DNA from 2 places in the Sphingomonas radiodurans genome. Region 1 is predicted to be linked to the other one. Evidence: predicted binding sites of a transcription regulator. Region 1 holds the regulator's gene; the other holds the start of a gene.

Region 1 (4,419 bases):
GCGACCCGCAGCGCCTATCTGGTGCCGGCGGGCGCGCTGATCGATGCCTGCCGCGCGGCCGACATCGTCGTCAGCGAGCGGCGACTGCCGAGGCGCTGCACCCCACGCTGGCTGCGTCTCGATCGCGAGACGCTCGCGAGGACGGGCGGGGTAACGCTCGGCCTCAGCTCAGGGAGAGTCAAGACGGTGCGAACGGAAGGCGATCGACACCGGTGGGTCGCGGCGGCAGACACTCGGCCGGGGCCGTGGCGGCGGGTCGGGGCGCCGTCACGAAGAGGAAAGTTCACCGACGACGTCGCCGGAAGCACGACTGGGCGGCAGATAACGACACCAACGGATCGCTAACCGGTGCGGCCTTGCACATATGAAAACCGAACCACCAACACACGGAGGCCCATGCGCTTCACGGACCGCCTCGGCTTAACCCTGCCCCTGATCCAGGCGCCGATGGCGGGCGTATCGACCCCCGCCTTGGCAGCGGCGGTATGCGAGGCTGGCGCACTTGGCTCGATCGCGATCGGCGCCACCGATGTAGCCAGCGCCCGCACGATGATTGCGGACGTGCGCGCGCGCACTGATCGCGCGTTCAACGTTAACGTGTTCGTCCATCGCCCCGCACACGCCGATCCCGTCCGCGAAGCGCACTGGCTCGATCTGCTGCGCCCGCTGTTCGCCGAATTTCGCGTCGAGCCACCACCCGCGCTCCGGACGATCTACACGAGCTTCGCTGACGACGCCGACATGCTCGCGATGCTCGTCGACACCGCGCCGCCCGTGGTAAGTTTCCACTTCGGCATTCCGCCGGCAGACACCCTGGACGCGCTACGCGCCCGCGGCGTGTTCATGCTTGCAACGGCGACCAGCGTCGATGAGGCGATTGCGATCGAGGCCGCCGGAATCGATGCGATCGGGGCGCAAGGCATCGAAGCTGGCGGTCACCGCGGCATGTTCGAGCCTCAAGCGCCCGACGCAGCGATGAGCACCCTGGCGCTAACCGAAACGCTCGCAAAGACCACGCACCTGCCGATCATCGCTGCCGGTGGGATCATGGACGGCGCCGGCATCGCCGCGGCGCTCGACCGCGGCGCGGCGGGGGTGCAGCTCGGCACCGCATTCATCGCCTGTCCGGAGTCGGCGGCGGACGAGGCATACCGCGCAGCGGTTAGCGGCCTGAGCGCCGACACCACGATCCTCACGTCGGTGATTTCCGGGCGGCCAGCGCGCGCGATCCCGAACCGCTTTACCGCCCTGGACACCGGCTCAAACATCCCGCCGGACTATCCACGCGCTTACGATGCTGGAAAGGCTCTCCATGCTGCCGCAAAAGCGACGGGCGAAAATGGCTTCGGTGCACACTGGGCTGGCCAAGGCGCTCCATTCGCTCGCAGCCTGCCCGCTGCAGAGCTGATCGCAGCGTTGAAAGCCGAGCTCGAAGCATGCCGAGAGCAACAATCCTGAGAATCTTCCAGGCGATGAAACTTACCCGCCCGCGACCTTGCGGCGCTTGCTAGGCGGAAAGCTAGATTCCCTGACGCGGCATCACGAATATCGCCGCAAGATCCCCGCAAGCTTGCCCTGCACCCGCACCTGCGCCGGCGCATAACGCTGCGGATCGTACGCGCGGTTCGCCGGGTCGAGCCGGATCATCGCACCCTCGCGGCGGAAGTACTTAAGCGTCGCCTCATTGTCCTCGATCAGTGCCACGACGATCTCGCCATCGCGCGCCACGTCCTGACGACGGATCAGCGCATAGTCGCCATCGAGAATGCCGGCCTCGACCATCGAGTCGCCCGCCACTTCCAACGCGAAATGGTCGCCGGCGCCGAGCAGCGCCGCTGGCACGGGGAGCATCGTCGATCCCTCGAAAGCCTCGATCGGAACACCCGCGGCGATCCGCCCGTGCAGCGGTACTTCGATCACGTCGTTGGCCGGCGCGGGCACTGCCTTGCGCGCAGGTGCCGGTGTCGGCGCGCGCCGTGGCTCGGCGCGCTCTGGGATCTTGATCACTTCGAGCGCGCGGGCGCGATTGGGCAGGCGGCGCAGGAAGCCGCGCTCCTCGAGCGCCGAGATCAGCCGGTGAACGCCGGACTTGGACTTCAGGTCAAGCGCCTCCTTCATCTCCTCGAACGAGGGCGAGACACCGGTCTCGATCAACCGGTCCTCGATGAAACAGATCAGCTCGTGCTGTTTCCTGGTGAGCATGGCGTCATCATCTCCGCGCGAACAGACAAGGAACCTTTATGGAACGTTCCAACGTACGTCAAGCGATCATGAGGACTTCCGCCGAGTCGCCGCGTTCCGCCGCTGGGTCGTGCGGCGGGCGGACGATCAAGCATTGCGCGCGCGCAAGCGTCATAAGCATCGAACTGTCCTGGATCGCCGCCACATAAGCGCGCCCGTCGCGCAGTTCGGCGCGCATATAGTCGGTGCGTGGGCCGTTCGCGGGCAGCGACTCGCCCAGGATCGCATGCGTGGTGATCGGGAAGGGCTGTGCCGCGCCGGCCAGTCGCGCGATCACTGGTTTGACGAACAGCAGCGCGGTCACGAACGCCGACACTGGATTACCGGGCAGGCCGAGCACCGGCATGTCGCCGCGCCGCCCCGCCATCAGCGGCTTGCCGGGGCGAAGCGCGACGCGCCAGAAGTCGATCGTCGCCCCTGCGCCGAGCAGCGCCGGCCGGACGAGGTCGTGATCGCCCACCGATGCGCCGCCGGTCGTGACCAGCAGGTCTGCGTCGACCGTCGCAAAGGCCTGCGTCAGCACATCGAGCCGATCGGGCAGGATGCCGAGATCGATGATGTCGACCGGCAGGTCGGCCAGCAGCGTGCGCAGCAGCAGCCGGTTCGATTCGGGTAGCGAGTCCGCGCCGAAGTCAGCCCCCGGATCGACCAGCTCGTCGCCCGTCGCAGCCAGCGCAACGCGCACCCGGCGATGCACCGCCGCGTGCGAAACTCCCCCAGTCGCCGCCACTGCCAGCCGCGCCGCCGTCAGCCGATCACCCGCCGCGACCAGCACGTCGCCCTCAGTAAAATCGAGCCCGCGCCGGCGCACGTTGCCGCCGATCCGCAGCGGGCCCTCGCCAGCAAGGATCAGCCGCTCGCCGTCGCGTTCGGCCTCCTCCTGCACCATCACCACATCCGCGCCGTCGGGTATCGCCGCGCCGGTGAAGATCCGCACCGCCTCGCCGGCGCCGATCCCGCCATCGAACGGCCGGCCGGCCGCGCTCTCGCCGATCACGCGCCACGGGCCGGGCAGGTCGGCGAAGCGCAGCGCATAGCCGTCCATCGCCGACAGGTCGCGCATCGGCTGCGTACGCCGCGCGACCAGTGGCTCCGCGGCCCAGCGCCCGCCCGCTTGGGTGATCGGCAGCGTCTCGGTGGCGACTGGCGCGATGGCGGCGATCAGGCGTGCCTGCGCCTGCGCGACGGGAAGCAATTCGCTCATGCCGGGCCGAGTGGCAGATTGACGGCGCGAGCAACAGTGCGATTGATGCGACAAGCAAAAAGCAAACGGGGGCAATGATGCAGTGGTTGGCAATAGTGGCAGCGGCGGGATTGATCGGGGCGGCGCCGCTGCCCGCACCGGATCAGGCGGAGACGCTGTCGCCGCTCGCCCCGGCGGTGCTGCCGCTGCGCGAACAGGCGCAGGTGCGCGACGGCTGGCTGCGCGAGCGGCTCGACATGGTCGTGCCGCGGCTGATGCGCGACGCAAAGGTCGACATGTGGATCCTGATCGCGCGGGAAAATGCCGAGGATCCGGTGCTCGCCACCATGCTCGATGCCGAGAGCTTTCACGCGCGGCGACGCACGATCCTCGTCTTCCACGATCCCGGTGATGGCAAGCCGGTCGAGCGGCTGACGGTGAGCCGCTATGGCCTTGCAGACCTGTTCCCGTCGGCGTGGAAGCCCGAGGAGCAGCCCGATCAATGGAAGCGCCTCGGACAGATCGTCGCCGAACGCCGCCCGCGTCGCATCGCGGTCAACGTGTCGCCCGAGACGGCATTCGCCGACGGCCTGACCAAGAGCCAGCATGACGAACTGAGCGCGGCGCTGGGCGACGATGCCAGGCGGCTCGTCCCCGCCGGCCCGCTCGCGATCGGCTGGCTAGAGACGCGGACACCCGCGGAAATCGCGCGCTATCCCGAGATCGTTCGCACTGCGCATGCGATCATCGCGCAGGGCTTTTCCGCGCGCACGGTCAGCCCGGGCGTCACGACCGCCGACGATCTCGTCTGGTGGTATCGTGAGCGCATCGCCGCACTGAAGCTCGACACCTGGTTCCAGCCATCGGTCGCGATCTTCCGCCGCGGCGCTAAGGAACTGTCGGGTGACGAGGTGATCCGGCCGGGCGACATGCTGTGGGTCGATTTCGGCATCAAATATCTGGGCCTGAACACCGATACGCAGCATCTCGCCTAT
Region 2 (4,419 bases), 330 kb from region 1:
TGCGGCAAGCACGTCGCGCAAACGGTCGAGCAGCGCAGGTCGATCCGCGTCCGACGCGGCGGCGACGATCTTGGAGACCGGGCCGATATGGCGGAAGAAATCGGCGGCGTCGGCGGCCGGATCGGCACCTGCGCCGGCATGGTAGGTATAGTCGGCGGGAACGATCGACACGTCGGCGAAGCCTGCGTCGCCGAGCAGCCGTTCGATGACGGCGCGGTCTGCAAGCGCGAACGGGCCGGGTGCATAGCCCGCCGGCGGATCGAGGCGTCCGCCCACCGATGCTATCGTCTCGGAGGCCCAGGGGTTTTCGCGCGGCGAGCGGAAGCAGGAGAAGACGAGCGGCGCGGCGGGCCGCAGCGCGGCGGCGATGCCTGCGAAGGCGGTGGCGGGGTCATCGAAGAACATCACACCGTGGCGGGATACCGCGAGGTCGAAGGGTTCGTGCGAAGACAGTGCGCCAGGGACGGCGCCCGCCGCGAAGGACAGGTTTTCAAGCGCATGCCGGGCGGCGCGCTGCCGGGCGACCTCGACCAGCGCGGCGGAGAGGTCGACGCCGTGGATGGCGAGGCCGGGCCGCGCTTCAGCGAGCGCGAGGCTCGTCGCGCCGGCCCCACAGCCGAGATCGACGGCGCGGCCGTGCTCGGGCGCGACCGTCAGGATCGCAGCGTCGAGGTGGCGGGCGAGATCGGCGAAGCTGCGGTCGGTGCGGCGCCATTCGGCGGCCCAGACATCACCGACGCGGGTCTGCCATTCGGGGGCGGCGGTCATCGGCGGGCTCCTTCAGCGGTCGTGACGTCGGTGGTCGTGTAGCGCGAATGTTGAGGAAGTTGAGGCTCTGGTGCGGTTTGGCGACGGTTTGCAGCCATCAATCGGTGTGCGTGTGGACGGGTGGATGCCGGCACAAGGCCGGCATGACGGACGGGTTGCTTCATCACTCTCGTTTTTGCCCGCGAATGCTGAGGAAGTTGACGGTGTCGCGCACTTTCGCAAACCACACCCGCAACGACGGAGGGCCGGCACCTTGCGGTGGCCGGCCCCTTTTTGTGGTTGCCCGTGATTGCCCAGCCTTGCGCTTGCGGACAGGCCCTCCCCCAACCCCTCCCGCAAGCGGGAGGGGAGAAAAGATCTTACAGGTCGTCGTCGTCCGAGGGGCCGGCCATCAGCTCTTCGCCGAGGCCTTCCTGCCGGGCGCGGATCGCGCGTTCGAGGCGGTCGGCGACTTCGGGGTTCTCGCGCAGATAATTCTTCGAATTCTCGCGGCCCTGGCCGATGCGGATTGAATCGTAGCTGAACCACGAGCCCGACTTCTCGACGAGGCCCGCCTTCACGCCGAGATCGATCATCTCGCCGAGTTTCGAAATGCCCTCGCCGAACATGATGTCGAATTCGACCTGCTTGAACGGCGGCGCGACCTTGTTCTTGACCACCTTCACGCGGGTCTGGTTGCCGGTCGCTTCCTCGCGATCCTTGACCGAACCGATGCGGCGCACGTCGAGCCGGACCGAAGCGTAGAATTTGAGCGCATTGCCGCCGGTCGTCGTCTCGGGCGAGCCGTACATCACGCCGATCTTCATGCGGATCTGGTTGATGAAGATGACGAGGCAGTTCGAGCGGCTGATCGTGCCGGTGAGCTTGCGCAGCGCCTGGCTCATCAACCGCGCCTGCAGGCCGACGTGGCTGTCGCCCATCTCGCCTTCGATTTCGGCGCGCGGCACGAGTGCAGCGACCGAGTCGATCACCAGTACGTCGATCGCGTTCGAGCGAACGAGCGTGTCTACGATCTCGAGCGCCTGCTCGCCGGTGTCGGGCTGCGAGACGATCAGTTCGTCGATGTTGACGCCGAGCTTCTTGGCATAGGCCGGATCGAGCGCGTGCTCTGCATCGACGAAGGCGGCGGTGCCGCCGACCTTCTGAGATTCGGCGATGGCGTGGAGCGCGAGCGTCGTCTTGCCCGACGATTCGGGGCCGAAGATCTCGACCACGCGGCCTTTGGGGAGCCCGCCGACGCCGAGCGCGATATCGAGCCCGAGGCTGCCGGTGGAGATCACCTCGACCTTCATCGTCTCCTTCGAGCCGAGCTTCATCGCCGAGCCCTTGCCGAAGGCGCGGTCGATTTGCGCGAGCGCGGCCTCTAGCGCCTTCTGGCGATCGGCGGTCTGACGGTCTGTTGACGGGCTAGCCATGTTACCTGGGATCACCTTGAGATTGGCGGCCATTGGGAGCCCCTTCCGGTAGAGCAAGCGCGTGAACCGTTCAACGCGTGTGATGATGATGTATCGCGTTTGTTCTTGTGGAACAAGTGGGGAACGGTGGTTTTTGTTGCGATCCGTCGTGCCGGGCTTGTCCCGGCATCCACGGTGCCGCGTGCTCCTCGGCCGGGGGAATCGCTGACGGGTGGATGCCGGGACGAGCCCGGCATGACGGTGGGGGGGGGGCAGCGTGCCGCGTGGCTTTCAGCGGCAGTGTTTGTTGAAGCTTGGATCTCGGCTCAAGGCCGGGATGACAGAGGGCTTACTGCGCGCTGGCGACCGTGGTGCCCGATGCCGGAGAGACGGTCGCGTTGACGGCGACGGTATTGCCAGCCGCGCGGTTGGCGATGCGGATCGCGGGATCGCCCTTCATGCCGGGAAAGCGCGGCCACATGCCCTGTGCGAGCGCGGAGCGGCTGGCGGAGGTGTTGCGGCCGGTCTGGCCCTCGTACATCCAGTAATTGCGTAACACGGTGACGACGTAGCCGCGGGTTTCCCAATAGGGGATGCTCTCGATGTAGAGCAGCGGATCGCCATTGTCGCGGACGAGTGAATTCCACTCGCCGACCGGCTTGGGACCAGCATTGTAAGCAGCGATTACCTTGGGCAGCAGGCCCTGCGTGAGGCCCATGTCGCGCAGCTTTTCGAGGTGGCGCTGGCCGATATCGATGTTGGTCGACGGGCGAGTCAGCGCGGTCTTGTCGACCGAAACGCCGCGCTCGCGCATGTAATCGGTCGCGGCGGCGGGCATGATCTGCATGAGACCATAGGCGCCGGCGGGCGAAACGACCTTGTTGCGGAAGCCCGATTCCTGGAGCGTGTGCGCATAGACCAGCGCCTTGTCGACGCGCCAGCCAGTGTCCGGCGTCCAGTTCGGCGTCGGATAGCGCGTCTCGGCCGTGGCAACGAAGCCCTGCGGGCAATTGTGCGCGAGCCACACGACGCTCGCGGGAAGATTCATCTGCTCGGTGACACGCATCAACGACGCGAATTCGTTCACCGGGCCGATCTTCGCCTGCTGGCGGATCACATCGTCGGCAGCGCCCTCCTCGCCGATCTCGATCAGCGCGGCGGCGACGCGGACGTTGGGACTACGCTCGAGGTTCGCCCAGTCGCTCGTCACCTTCTGCGGCTTGATCCCGCCGGCAGACATGCCGAGCGCCTGGCGCGAAAGCTGGCCGTAGAAAGTCTCGCCATATTGCGCGGCGTTCTTGAGTCGCGCCTCGATCCGGTCGGGGCGGCCGCACGTCATGTCGGCGCGGCTGGCCCAATAGAGCCCGGCGGCGCGCATGTCGGTGTCACCGGCGCGGGCCGATACGGCTTCGAAGCCCTCGCCGGCCGCGGCGCAATCGTTCTGGCGCCACGCCGCCAGTGCCGAAGTCCAGCGGGCGTGCGTGGCCCAGTCGCCCTGCCCGCGCGCGGCCTTGGCGCCGATGCGACGCGCGTCCTTGTCGAGACCCTGGAGGAAATAGATCCACGCGATCTTCGACTGCCATTCGGTTTCGGCCTCGGGGGTGAGGCCGCCGGTCGAATCGAGCAGTGATTCCGCCTCGCGGCCCATGTCACCCTTCACATAGGGCACCATCTTCGCGGCAAGATCGGCGGCGATCGCGTCGCTCTTGGTGGTCTTGGCGCGCACGCGGATCGGCGCCCCGTCCTGCCACACGAGCCGCTGCGCCACCGGGAGCGCCGGAAGCTCCTCCGCGCCACGCGCACGAGCAAGCCGCGCGAGCGCCTCAGCCTGCGGCAGTTCGGGCGCCTCGGTCAGCAGGCGGACCAGCGGTTCGATTTCGACGCGCGGCGAGCCCTTGGCGGTATAAAGCTCGGCGCGGGCGTAGCTGTGCAGCGGGCCGGGGGCCATCGCGTCGAGCCCGAGCTGCGCATCCTGCCAGCGGCTTTCGCGGATCGCGGCGAGGACGGCACGATATTGCGTGCGCTGCTCGGCGCTGAGCTGCGACGGGACGACGGGCTTGGCGAGGCTGACGGCCCGAGCGGGCTCCGCCGCCGCGAGCGTGGGCGCCAGCGCGGCGATCGACGCGGCGGCAAGCAAGGTTCGGATCACTTCGTGTTCCCCATTCCGGCACTCAGCATCTGCAAATCCTTCCACGCCTCGGCTTTCAGCGTGGGCCGCTCGAGCAGCATCCGCGGATGGAAGCTCGCAACGACCTCG

What was found. Region 1 encodes LexA, which represses DNA repair genes until DNA is damaged. Its sites were predicted from a motif close to GTTCCNCNCTTGTTCT; they were not measured.
Region 2: recA (recombinase RecA) is a predicted target of LexA. The motif match lies at 2,293-2,308, and genes of this name have one in related genera.

The regions. Positions count from the first base shown of each region.
Region 1 covers NZ_CP086594.1:3,306,560-3,310,978, forward strand. Annotated here, with positions in the region: gene LLW23_RS15575 (ComEC/Rec2 family competence protein) at 1-345, shown strand, start outside; gene LLW23_RS15580 (NAD(P)H-dependent flavin oxidoreductase) at 397-1,458, shown strand; gene lexA (transcriptional repressor LexA) at 1,540-2,202, opposite strand; gene LLW23_RS15590 (molybdopterin molybdotransferase MoeA) at 2,261-3,445, opposite strand; gene LLW23_RS15595 (M24 family metallopeptidase) at 3,520-4,419, shown strand, end outside.
Region 2 covers NZ_CP086594.1:2,971,615-2,976,033, reverse strand. Annotated here, with positions in the region: gene LLW23_RS13950 (class I SAM-dependent methyltransferase) at 1-768, opposite strand, end outside; gene recA (recombinase RecA) at 1,128-2,216, opposite strand; gene LLW23_RS13940 (lytic transglycosylase domain-containing protein) at 2,512-4,311, opposite strand; gene LLW23_RS13935 (uracil-DNA glycosylase) at 4,308-4,419, opposite strand, start outside.